Regions from separate parts of the Streptomyces brevispora genome, predicted to be linked through region 3. Evidence: riboswitches for the same ligand, from Rfam matches in the RefSeq annotation. Region 3 holds a riboswitch; each other region holds the start of a gene.

Region 1 (3,984 bases), on a different contig from region 3:
ATGCCCGTGGAGCGGTAGCTCATCGTCGGGTGTTCGCCGACGTCGAAGTGGTCGGCGGAGCGCAGGTGGCTGTCACGCCGCTCATTGCCGGTGTCGAGGGACGTGACGTCGATCATCGCGGCGACCGACGAGCCCCGGGGGTCCTCGCTCGTGACGATCGTGACGTCAAAGCCGGTGAACCGTTCACGCACCGTGCTGACCCTGAACTGCCGGAGGGTGAAGGCGAGTACGGAGTGCGCCGGGTCCGCCTTCCAGGTGCCGGCCACATAGCCGGGGATCGTGGCGGTCGCGGGGGCGGAACTCATGACTTCCTCCATGGTGGTGATGCCGCTGCCGGGCGGTGCGGGCGGGGACACCTCGGTGGCCGGCCCATGGACGGGCCCTGCGACGCGACCGTCACGGGCCGCCCCGGGCACGACCGCCTGTATGACCCTCCTGCCAAGGCGACGAACGCGCACCCGCCCAGGGGACAGTCCGGGTCGGAAATCTTCGAGCCGCCTGGTCAGGAACCGCCGCTCGGGGGTCGAGGTGGCCAGTTCGAGCGCCCTGCGGTAGGCGCCCCGGGCCTCGGCGTCCCGGCCGAGACGCCGCAAGAACTCGCCGCGGGTCGAGTGGAGGCAGAGGTAGCCGGAACACGCGACGCCATCTCGATCGCTTCGTCGAGGTCGGCCGCCTCGATCAGACAGAAGCCGCCGAGCACTTCCTTGGTGTCCGCGAACGGGCCGTCGGTCATCAGCGTCCGGCCACCGGCCACACGCACGCTCGTCGCCGTCTCAGCGGACTGCAACTGCCCTGCGCCGACACACCTCGGGTCGTCGGCCAGCGCCAGGTACTCGGCGTACGCCGCCTCACGTTCCACCTCCGACAGCGTCTCCTCGTGGCCGGGCTCGGTGTAGATCAGCAGGGCGTACTGCATCGCCGCCTCTGGAGTCAGCGGGCTCTCACCCTCACAACGAACGAGCAGCGGCGCAGGGGACACCGACGCGGTCGCCGGTTCCGGTCGAGCAGGGGCAGCGGCCCGCACGTCCCCTTGGCCTGGGCGCGCAGGCGATCGTAGATCCTGATCGTGTCCGGGTTCCACCACTTCCGCGTCGCGCGGGGTCAGCCGGCCGGTTCGTCCGGCACGGGGTGCTCAGGATGGTGATGGCCTGAGTGCGGAGCACCCCGTCGGCCGGTGCCGGCCTCGTCCGTGTCGGGAATCTCCGGGTCCGGCTGCTCGTCGGCGGCCGACTGCATCGAGCCGCCGACCACGTCCCAGGGGTCCTCGTCGGCGGTGGCCTGCTGATCGGGCAGGTCCCTCGGAATCGGGGCCCCGCTGTCCGCGGCGTCTTCCGGGTGAAGGTCGTTCACGGTGTTCTCGCTTCCTCCCGCAGGGGGTGTGCCCGATGCAGGTGTTCGGGTGAACCTGTTCCAGGTGGGGCAGTACACAGGTGGGGCAATACATTCGTCCCACAGGAGCGCGGAGCACGCTCACCGAGAACGACCTGGACGGCCTCGGAGCCGGCGCCGACGGACGTAGCTCGGCGCGAACGATGTGCGGCCCGGTGCCGCCACCTCCCCGAGGCCCTCCGGGCCGCGGTCACGGTGGGGTTGCCCCACCCCGGTCCAGGGGTCTGTCCGAGTACCCAGGCCGGCGCCACGTGATCCGCTGTCCGGGAACACTGCTCGTTGTCGGCGCGGCCCCGACCGACGGTACTGCTCCGCCTCACCGGATGCGGAGTCGACGGACGCGTCTCGCGGTCGGCCCGCGAGGGATGAGGCGCTTGCGGCGGCCTGTCCCCGATTCTCATTTCACGTTCCGGAATGTGAACAGCGGTGCCCGGGCGGTGGGCAACCGTCTAACCTGGCCCGTGCAGCTGGTTCGCCCTGTCCGCCAGACAGACGCGTCGTAAGAGGGAACCCGGTGGAATTCCGGGACTGCCCCGCAGCGGTGAGTGGGAACGACCGCCGTCATACGCACTGGATCCGGTTGGATCTGGGAAGCGACGGCCAGTAGGTGTCCGCCTCGGCGGACCTGCCCGCGAGTCCGAAGACCTGCCCGTTGCCCGCACACGACCCCTCGTGTGCGGATATCCCGGTGACCTCGTGGGCGGGTCGGCGTACATACCAGACGGAAGACCGCGCCGATGGCGTGCGTGAGATCCGTCCGGTTCGTCATCCCTTCGCGTCCGTGTCCCGTCCCCGGGATGTTCAGGAGTCATCTCGCGAAGGAGATTTCCGTGACAGCGAAGCCCGCAGCCGCGGCAGCACGAGCCACCGTGTACGGCTACCCCCGCCAGGGCCCGAACCGGGAACTGAAGAAGGCCATCGAGGGATACTGGAAGGGACGCGTCACCGCCGACTCCCTCCGGGAAACGGCGGCAGGTCTGCGCCGGTCCAGTTGGAGGCGGCTGGCGGACGCCGGGGTTCACGAGGTGCCCACCGGCGACTTCTCGTACTACGACCACGTCCTGGACACCAGCGTCATGGTCGGCGCGGTCCCCCGACGCCACCGCGCGGCTGTCGATGCCGACGCACTCGACGGCTACTTCGCGATGGCCCGCGGCACCCAGGACGTGGCGCCGCTGGAGATGACCAAGTGGTTCGACACCAACTACCACTACCTCGTCCCCGAACTCGGTCCGGACACCGTATTCACCGCCGATTCCGCCAAGCAGGTCACCGAGCTGAAGGAAGCCCTCGCGCTCGGGCACACCTCCCGGCCAGTTCTCGTCGGCCCCGTGACCTATCTCCTGCTGGCCAAGCCCGCCCCCGGAGTGCCGGCCGACTTCGAACCGCTCACCCTGCTGGACCGGCTGCTGCCGGTCTACGGAAAGGTGCTCGCCGATCTGCGTGCCGCAGGCGCGGAGTGGGTGCAGCTCGACGAGCCCGCGTTGGTCCAGGACCGTTCCGCGGCCGAGCTGAACGCGGCGGCCCGGACCTACCGTGAACTCGGCGGCCTCACCGACCGGCCCAAGCTGCTCGTCGCCTCCTACTTCGACCGGTTCGGCGATGCCCTGCCCGTCCTGGCCAAGGCCCCGGTGGAGGGTCTGGCACTGGACTTCACCGGCGCGGCCGCCGCGAACCTCGAAAACCTCGCCACCGCGGGCGGGCTGCCCGGCAAACGGCTCGTCGCGGGCGTCGTCAACGGCCGCAACATCTGGATCAACGACTACGAGAAGTCGCTGGCCACCCTCGCGACCCTCCTGGGCCTCGCGGACACCGTCGACGTAGCCGCGTCCTGCTCGCTGCTGCACGTCCCCCTCGACACGGCGCCCGAGAGGGACATCGACCCCCAGATCCTGCGCTGGCTGGCCTTCGCCGAGCAGAAGACCGCCGAGGTCGTCACGCTGGCCAAGGGGCTGGCCCTGGGCACCGGCGCCGTCGCCGCCGAGATCGCCGCGAACCGCGCAGTCCTCGCCTCCCGCAGGAACTCCCCGATCACCCGCGACCCCTCCGTACGGGCCAGGACCGCGGCCGTCACCGACGCCGACGGCCGTCGCTCCCGGCCGTACACCGAGCGTGCCGCAGCCCAACGCGCCCACCTCGGGCTGCCGTTGCTGCCGACGACCACCATCGGTTCGTTCCCGCAGACCGCCGAACTGCGCACGGCCCGCGCCGACCTGCGCACGGGCCGGATCGACACGGCCGGCTACGAAGAGCGGATCAGGGACGAGATCGGCGAGGTCATCTCCTTCCAGGAGAAGACCGGCATCGACGTCCTGGTGCACGGTGAGCCCGAGCGCAACGACATGGTGCAGTACTTCGCGGAGCAGCTCACCGGCTACCTCGCCACCCGGCACGGCTGGGTCCAGTCCTACGGCACCCGCTACGTCCGTCCGCCGGTGCTGGCCGGCGACATCTCCCGCCCCGAAGCGATGACGGTGCGCTGGACCTCGTACGCCCAGTCGCTCACCGGTCGCCCGGTCAAGGGCATGCTGACCGGGCCCGTCACCATGCTGGCCTGGTCCTTCGTCCGTGATGACCAGCCGCTCGGCGACACCG
Region 2 (3,984 bases), 3.7 Mb from region 3:
GGCGCGCTTGCCGCCCAGCAGCCGGACCACGGCGACGGAGGACCCCTCGATCAGTGCGGGGAGTTCCTCGCGGACATCGATACGGGTGGGGTTGCCGATCCGGAAGGGCGCGCCCGAGGCACGGGCGGCGAGGAGGTCCGTGTCGGCGGTCGACAACAACAGCACCGTGCTCAGCGGGGCGTTCAGCGGGGCGGTCATGCGCGTGCTCCAGGTGCTCCGGGGGCGATGAAGGGAAGTCCTGCCGGTGCGCCCGACTCGATGAGTCGCCACAGCGCATCGGTGTCCGCGTGTTCTTCGATGAGGTCGCCGAGGCGGTCGAGCTGTTCCTCGCGCAGCTCGGCGAAACAGGTGTCGGGGGCGGGCACGAAGCGGCGGCCGGCGGCCCGTGCGATCTCGGTCAGGAAGCGGCGGCGGAACGCGTCGCTCTCCAGCGAGCCGTGCCAGTGCGTGCCCCACACGGCGCCGGACCGGCAGCCGTCGAGGCGCCGGCCCCGCCCGTCGGTGAGGAAGGGCTCGCCGCCCCGCACGTCGGCGACGCCGTGGTGGATCTCGTACCCCTCGACGGGGGCGCCGAGCGCCTCGCCGACCGGCCGGGCGAGGGTCTTCTCTCGGTCGAACCGGATGCGTACGGGCAGCAGCCCGAGTGCGTCGACGTGCCCGGCGCGCGACTCCACCTCGTCCTCGATGTGTTCGCCGAGGAGCTGGTAGCCGCCGCAGATGCCGAGGACCGGGCGCCTCTCGGCGGCACGCCGCAGCAGCGCGTCGGCGAGCCCGCGCTCGCGCAGCCAGGCCAGCGCCTTCACGGTGCCGCGGGTGCCGGGCACGACGACGAGGTCGGCGTCGGTCAGTTCCTCGGCCCGGTCCACGAACCGCACGATGACGCCCGGCTCGGCGGCCAGCGCGTCGACGTCGGTGAAGTTCGACATCAGGGGAACCGCGCACACGGCGACGCGCAGGACGTCCTCGCCGTGCGGCGGGGCGACGGCCGACTCCCGTACGGTGCCGCGCAGCGAGACCCGCAGCCCGTCCTCCTCGTCGATGCCGAGGCCGTGGGTGAACGGCAGCACCCCGTACGTCGGCCGTCCGGTGAGATCGCGCAGCATGTCCAGGCCGGGTTCGAGCAGTGACACGTCGCCGCGGAACTTGTTGACCAGATAGCCGGCGATCAGCGCCTGGTCCTCGGCGGCGAGCAGGGCCGTCGTACCGAAGAACGAGGCGAAGACGCCGCCGCGGTCGATGTCCCCGACGATCACCACCGGGAAGCGTGCCGCCCGTGCGATGCCCATGTTCACGATGTCCGTGCGCCGCAGATTGATCTCGGCCGGACTGCCCGCACCCTCGCAGATCACGGCGTCATACGTGCCCCGGAGCTGCTCCAGGCAGTCCACGACGGTGGACAGAAGCTGTTCCTGCCTGCCGCCGTGGTAGCCGCGGGCGCTCATCTCGCCGACCGCGCGCCCCATCAGGACGACCTGGCTGGAGCGGTCGCTGCCGGGCTTGAGCAGCACCGGGTTCATCAGCGCGGTCGGCTCCACCCGGGCGGCCTGGGCCTGCATGGCCTGGGCGCGGCCGATCTCGGCGCCCTCCCGGGTGACGAAGGAGTTCAGCGACATGTTCTGCGCCTTGAACGGCGCGACCTTCACGCCCCGGCGCACCAGCCAGCGGCAGATGCCCGCCGTGACGACGCTCTTGCCCGCGTCCGAGGTGGTCCCGGCGACCAGCAGTCCGCCGCTCATGTCGGTCTCCGTCCTGAGGTGCGCGTACCCGGGGCAGGCGACCCCGTGCCGCGCGTCGAGGTGATCCGGCGTGCGGCCGCGCCCGTGCCCAGACGGGCCGCCACGCTCACGCCGAGGGCCAGCGCGCCGACCCGGCGCGACAGCCGTACGGCACGTTCGATGTCCTCGGTCCCCACCGCCCGGCCGGTCTCCCCGTTGAGCACGGGGCGGTGCTCGACCCGGCCGCCGTAGGCGAGGGTGCCGCCGAGCCGTACGCCGAGGGCGCCCGCGAAGGAGGCCTCCACGGGGCCCGCGTTGGGGCTCGGGTGCTTGGCGGCGTCCGCCCGCCAGGCCCGCAGCGCGCCCCGGGGCCGTCCCCCGGCGGCGACGGCGAGCAGGGCCGTCAGCCGGGCGCCGGGCCAGCCCGCGAGGTCGTCGAGGCGGGCCGAGGCCCAGCCGTAGCGCCGGTAGCGGGGCGACTTGTGGCCGACCATGGCATCGAGGGTGTTGGCGGCCCGGAAGCCGACGAGTCCGGGGACCCCGCCCAGCGCACCCCACACCAGGGCGCCGACCACGGCGTCCGAGGTGTTCTCGGCGACGGACTCCACCACGGCGCGGGCGATCTGCGGTCCGTCCAGGGACTGCGGGTCGCGGCCGCACAGACGCGGCAGCCGTTCACGGGCCAGGCCGAGGTCCCCCGCGGCCAGGGCGTCGCCGATGGACCGGGCCTCGCGCCCCAGCGACGTACCGCCGACGACGGACCAGGTGGCGGCGGCGGTCAGGGCCACGGACGCGGCGGGGTGGTGGCGCAGCGCTCGGGCGGCCAGCGCGGCACCCCCGGCGGCGCCTCCGGCGCAGACCAGGGTGTGCAGTGCGCCCCACCCGCGGTGGTCACGCCACAGACGGCGTTCGACGCCTGCCGCGGCCCGCCCGAAGGCGGCGACCGGATGTCCCCGGCGGGGGTCACCGAGCAGCAGATCGCCGATCAGCCCGGCCGTGGCGCCGTACGCGAAGACGCGATCGGCACGCACGGTTCAGCCGGCCGTTGCGCCTCGAAGGACCTTCGTACGGTCAACTGGTGGAAGGGGCGACACAGGAACGGACGCACGGCAGCCGGGCATGGCGATATGTCCTCACTCAGGGTCCGCGCCCTGGTTCGACGTGACCGGCGACGAGAGTCTCCTGGCTCCCGGATCCGCAGTTCCCCCGGTCTTCCAGTCCACTTGGCGTGGACCGTGACGTTCCGGTGGTGGGGGACTGCTCCCCGGTGACAGTGGCGGGACCGCGCCGGATTCGCACCGGCTTCCTCTGCTGTCGCCGTAATGGCTCCGGCAGTCCACCACGCTCCGCGAACGTCAGTCAACCCGCCGTTGACCTGCGAAGGTGCAGTGTGCTGAGACGCACATCGGGCCGGACGCACACGAGGTGCGTCCGGCCCGATGCGGCTGGAGTGCGACGGGAGCCCGTGGGGGCCCGGAGGCTGTCAGGCGACGATCAGATAGATGCCGTAGGCCACCGCTGCCGCGCACAGTCCGAAGCAGACGTACGCGCCGGCGCGGGCCAGCATCAGCGACCCGCCGCCCCGGCCGCCCTGCGCGGCCGGTTCCGGCTGCCTGGAGAGGCCGACGATGCCCAGGGTGAAGAGAGTCACCAGGGCGACGGTGGCGACGAGCGAGACACCGAAGACGGTGCCGAGTGCTGCCCAGTCGATGTTCATGGGGATGTGTCCTTCCCGGACGCTCTCATACCGTGGCGGGTCGTGCCGGGTCGGCAACGGGTCCGGCGGGGGCCGGGATGGTGGTCTTGAGGTCCTGCTGGGCCGCGGTGGGCGGCGGGCTGACGGCCGCGATGGCGGTGGTCACGACGCCCGCGGGTTCGGCGTCCCCGGTGACCGGGGTGCCGTCGGGTGCGACATCGTCCTTGCCCACGGGCTTGCGGCGCGACAGGACCCAGATCGCTCCGGAGCCCGAGACCAGCAGCGCGGCGACGAGCACGACGCCCCAGGTGCCCTGCTTGGTGAGGAGCTCCGCCCCGGCACCGACCAGACCGGCGGCCGGCAGGGTCAGACCCCAGGCGACGAACATCCGGGTGGCGGTGGACCAGCGGACCACACCGCCCCGGCGGCCGAGGCCAGCGCCCATCACCGCTCCGGAGCAGGACTGGGTGGTGGAGAGGGAGAAGCCGAGGTGGGAGGAGGCCAGGATGACCGTGGCCGCACTGGTCTGGGCGGCGAAGCCCTGCGGCGGCTTGAGGTCGGTGAGGCCGCTGC
Region 3 (3,984 bases):
GGCGGCGAGAACACCCACTGGTTCGTCAAGGACCTGCCGCTGCTGATCGCGTTCGCGGTACTCGCCGCGTACACGTACTCCTCCGGGCTGCGCGCACCCGCGCTGATCGCGTTCGTCAAGGACGGGCTGATCTACCTGGTCATCGCCGTGGCGATCATCTACATCCCGATCAAGCTCGGCGGCTTCGACAACATCTTCGCCGCCGCGCAGGAGAAGTTCGCGGGCCCGCCGGGAGGCAAGCCGACCGGCGCGCTCGCGCCCGGGGTGAACGGCCAGTGGGGCTACGCCACGCTGGCCCTGGGGTCGGCGCTCGCGCTCTTCATGTATCCGCACTCGATCACGGCGACGCTCTCCAGCCGCAGCCGCGACGTGATCCGCCGCAACACCACGATCCTGCCGCTGTACTCGCTGATGCTGGGCCTGCTCGCGCTGCTCGGCTTCATGGCGATCGCCGCCGGGGTCAAGGTGGACAACTTTCAGCTGGCGATCCCTCAGCTCTTCGAGAACATGTTCCCCGACTGGTTCGCGGGGGTGGCGTTCGCCGCCATCGGCATCGGCGCGCTGGTGCCCGCGGCGATCATGTCGATCGCCGCGGCGAACCTGTTCACCCGGAACATCTACAAGGACTTCCTGAAGCCCGACGCGACGGCCGCCCAGGAGACCAGGGTCTCCAAGCTGGTGTCGCTGCTGGTGAAGGTCGGCGCGCTCGCCTTCGTCCTCACCATGGACAAGACGGTCGCGATCAACTTCCAGCTGCTCGGCGGGATCTGGATCCTCCAGACGATGCCGGCCCTGGTCGGCGGCCTGTTCACCCGGTGGTTCCACCGCTGGGCGCTGCTCGCGGGCTGGGCGGTCGGCATGGTCTACGGCACGGCCGCCGCATACGGGGTGGCCGGCCCGACCCAGGCGCACTTCGGCGGGTCGTCCAAGGAGATCCCGGGCATCGGCGAGATCGGCTACATCGGCCTGACGGCGTTCGTGCTGAACGTCGTGGTCACCCTCGTCCTCACCCTCGTCCTGAACGCCGTGAAGGCGCCTGCCGGGACCGACGAGACATCCCCCGGCGACTACACCGCGGACGCGGACGACCTGGCCGCCCCCGGTGTGAAGAAGGAGCTCCCGCCGGTAACGGCCGGGGCGCCGGGCGGGCACTGACGGCAGCGGCACGGGCCGCCGCACCCCACGCACAGGGGCGCGGCGGCCCGTTCGCGCGCCGGGCGGAAAACCCTTGCGGACGGCGCCCGCGGATACGGCAGACTTCCGCGTATGGACATCACCATCAGGCCGATCGAGCCCGCCGAGCACACCGCCCTCGGCGAGATCACCGCCGAGGCCTATCTCGGGGACGGGCTGCTGGACTTCGGCGCCGACGATCCGTACCTGGTTCAGCTGCGGGACGTCGCCCGGCGGGCCGCCGAGGCCGAGGTACTCGTCGCGGCGGATGCGCGGGGCCGGGTCCTGGGCGGCGTGACCTACGCCCCGCCGGGGAACCGGTGGGCCGACATCGCGGCCGCGGACGAGGCCGAGTTCCGGATGCTCGCGGTCTCCCGCGAGGCCCGTGGGGCCGGGGCGGGCGAGGCGCTCGTCCGGGCCTGTATCGACCGCGCACAGGGCACCTCGGGGGTCACGGGGATCGTCCTGTCGACGCAGCCGAGCATGCACGGAGCCCATAGGATCTACGGGCGCCTCGGCTTCGTACGGACCCCCGAGAGGGACTGGTACCCCATCGACGGGGTGTCGTTGCTGACATATCGCCTGGACCTCCCGCCGGCGTCATGACGTCGCACTGACGCGTCGCGCAACACAACATGTGGGGGCTGCCGCATCCGGCTGCCCCCACATGTATGCTCGTGCTCGCTGTCGACGCAGGGAAATCCGGTGCGAATCCGGAACTGTCCCGCAACGGTGTGTTCGGTGTGCTTTTGCGCATCCGTGAGTCCGAGGACCTGCCGACAGCGCATCCGGCTCGACCGAACCGGATGCCCAGACGTCCGGGCCTCGTGGATGGGCCGGTGGACGCCGCACGGAGTGCTGCCCTGCCCAGGGTCCGGCTCCGCCCGGCTGCCCCCGTTCCCCCGCCGGCCCAGAGCCGAGCGAGGGAGAGCACCACGTGACCATCGCGCCAGCCGATCCGGTTTCAGCGGCCGAGTCCGAAGCCGCCGAGTCGGAAGCCGCCGAGTCCGGAGCAGTCGAGTCCGGAGCAGTCGAGTCCGGGGCGGTCGAGTCCGGAGCCGACCCGTCCGCGACACCCGCGAAGGACGGACCGGGAACCGCGTTGCTGCGGACCCTCACCGACCTCACCGCGGATCTGCCCGACACCGACCCCGGCCGCGTCGCCGCCGCCGCGCTGCGCGGCCGCAACGCCCGGTCGGACGAGGCCGAGCTGCGCTCGCTGGCCACCGAGGCCGCCGCGGGCCTGATCTCCGAGGACCCCGCCTACTCCCGGCTCGCCGCCCGCCTCCTCACCCGCTCCATCGCGGACGAGGCCGCCGGGCAGGGCGCGACGTCCTTCTCCGCATCGGTCGCCGTCAGTCACCGCGAGGGCCTGATCGCGGACCGCACCGCCGAGTTCGTGACGCTCCACGCGGCCGCTCTCGACGCTCTGGTGGGGCAGGCCCTCGCCGACGGCGCCGACGACCGCTTCGGCTACTTCGGTCTGCGCACCCTGTACAGCCGCTATCTGCTGCGCCACCCGCTCACCCGCCAGGTCGTCGAGACCCCGCAGCACTTCATGCTGCGGGTCGCCGCCGGGCTCGCCGAGGACAACTCCGAGCGCGCCCTGGACGAGGTCGCCGCGCTGTACCGGCTGATGAGCCGGCTGGACTACCTCCCCTCATCCCCCACCCTCTTCAACTCCGGCACCCGGCACCCGCAGATGTCCTCCTGCTATCTGCTGGACTCGCCGCTGGACGAGCTGGACTCGATCTACGACCGCTACCACCAGGTGGCGCGGCTCTCCAAGCACGCGGGCGGCATCGGCCTCTCGTACTCCCGTGTCCGCGCCCGCGGTTCGCTGATCCGCGGCACCAACGGGCACTCCAACGGCATCGTGCCGTTCCTGAAGACGCTCGACGCCTCCGTCGCCGCGGTGAACCAGGGCGGCCGCCGCAAAGGCGCCGCGGCCGTCTACCTGGAGACGTGGCACGCGGACATCGAGGAGTTCCTGGAGCTGCGCGACAACACGGGCGAGGACCAGCGGCGCACGCACAACCTCAACCTGGCGCACTGGATCCCGGACGAGTTCATGCGCCGGGTCGACGCGGACGGCACCTGGTCGCTGTTCTCCCCGGCCGACGTGCCCGAGCTGGTCGACCTGTGGGGCGACGCGTTCGACGCCGCGTACCGGGCGGCCGAGGCCAAGGGCCTGGCCCGCAAGACGATGCCGGCCCGTGAGCTGTACGGCCGGATGATGCGGACGCTCGCGCAGACCGGCCAGGGCTGGATGACGTTCAAGGACGCCTCCAACCGGACCGCGAACCAGACCGCCGAGCCGGGCCGCGTCGTGCACTCCTCGAACCTGTGCACGGAGATCCTGGAGGTCACCGACGACGGCGAGACGGCCGTCTGCAACCTGGGTTCGGTCAACCTCGGCGCGTTCGTCGCCGACGGCACGATCGACTGGGAGCGTCTGGACGCCACCGTCCGTACCGCCGTGACCTTCCTCGACCGGGTCGTCGACATCAACTTCTACCCGACCGAGCAGGCCGGCCGGTCCAACGCCCGCTGGCGGCCGGTGGGCCTGGGCGCGATGGGTCTCCAGGACGTCTTCTTCCGGCTGCGGCTGCCGTTCGACTCCCCCGAGGCGCGCACCCTCTCCACGAAGATCTCCGAGCGGATCATGCTCGCCGCGTACGAGGCGTCCTGCGACCTGGCCGAGCGGTCCGGCCCGCTGCCCGCCTGGTCCGAGACGCGTGCCGCCCGCGGTGTGCTGCACCCGGACCACTACGACACCGAGCTGAACTGGCCGGAGCGCTGGGACGCCCT

What was found. A riboswitch is a leader RNA that binds a small molecule or an ion and turns the genes downstream of it on or off. The one in region 3 is predicted to bind cobalamin.
Region 1: linked by a shared signal. The riboswitch ahead of metE (5-methyltetrahydropteroyltriglutamate--homocysteine S-methyltransferase) and the one ahead of FHX80_RS20400 (ribonucleoside-diphosphate reductase subunit alpha) in region 3 are both predicted to bind cobalamin.
Region 2: linked by a shared signal. The riboswitch ahead of FHX80_RS03385 (cobalamin biosynthesis protein) and the one ahead of FHX80_RS20400 (ribonucleoside-diphosphate reductase subunit alpha) in region 3 are both predicted to bind cobalamin.

The regions. Positions count from the first base shown of each region.
Region 1 is NZ_VIWW01000003.1:73,425-77,408, reverse strand. It holds gene FHX80_RS33405 (YceI family protein) at 1-305, opposite strand, end outside; gene FHX80_RS33400 (YciI family protein) at 503-916, opposite strand; gene FHX80_RS33395 (hypothetical protein) at 1,102-1,350, opposite strand; cobalamin riboswitch at 1,841-2,056, shown strand; gene metE (5-methyltetrahydropteroyltriglutamate--homocysteine S-methyltransferase) at 2,220-3,984, shown strand, end outside.
Region 2 is NZ_VIWW01000001.1:712,625-716,608, reverse strand. It holds gene cobN (cobaltochelatase subunit CobN) at 1-174, opposite strand, end outside; gene FHX80_RS03390 (cobyric acid synthase) at 195-1,736, opposite strand; gene FHX80_RS03385 (cobalamin biosynthesis protein) at 1,733-2,746, opposite strand; cobalamin riboswitch at 2,891-3,024, opposite strand; gene FHX80_RS03380 (hypothetical protein) at 3,199-3,432, opposite strand; gene FHX80_RS03375 (inorganic phosphate transporter) at 3,458-3,984, opposite strand, start outside.
Region 3 is NZ_VIWW01000001.1:4,363,380-4,367,363, reverse strand. It holds gene mctP (monocarboxylate uptake permease MctP) at 1-1,155, shown strand, start outside; gene FHX80_RS20405 (GNAT family N-acetyltransferase) at 1,267-1,779, shown strand; adenosylcobalamin-variant (AdoCbl-variant) riboswitch at 1,858-1,956, shown strand; gene FHX80_RS20400 (ribonucleoside-diphosphate reductase subunit alpha) at 2,111-3,984, shown strand, end outside.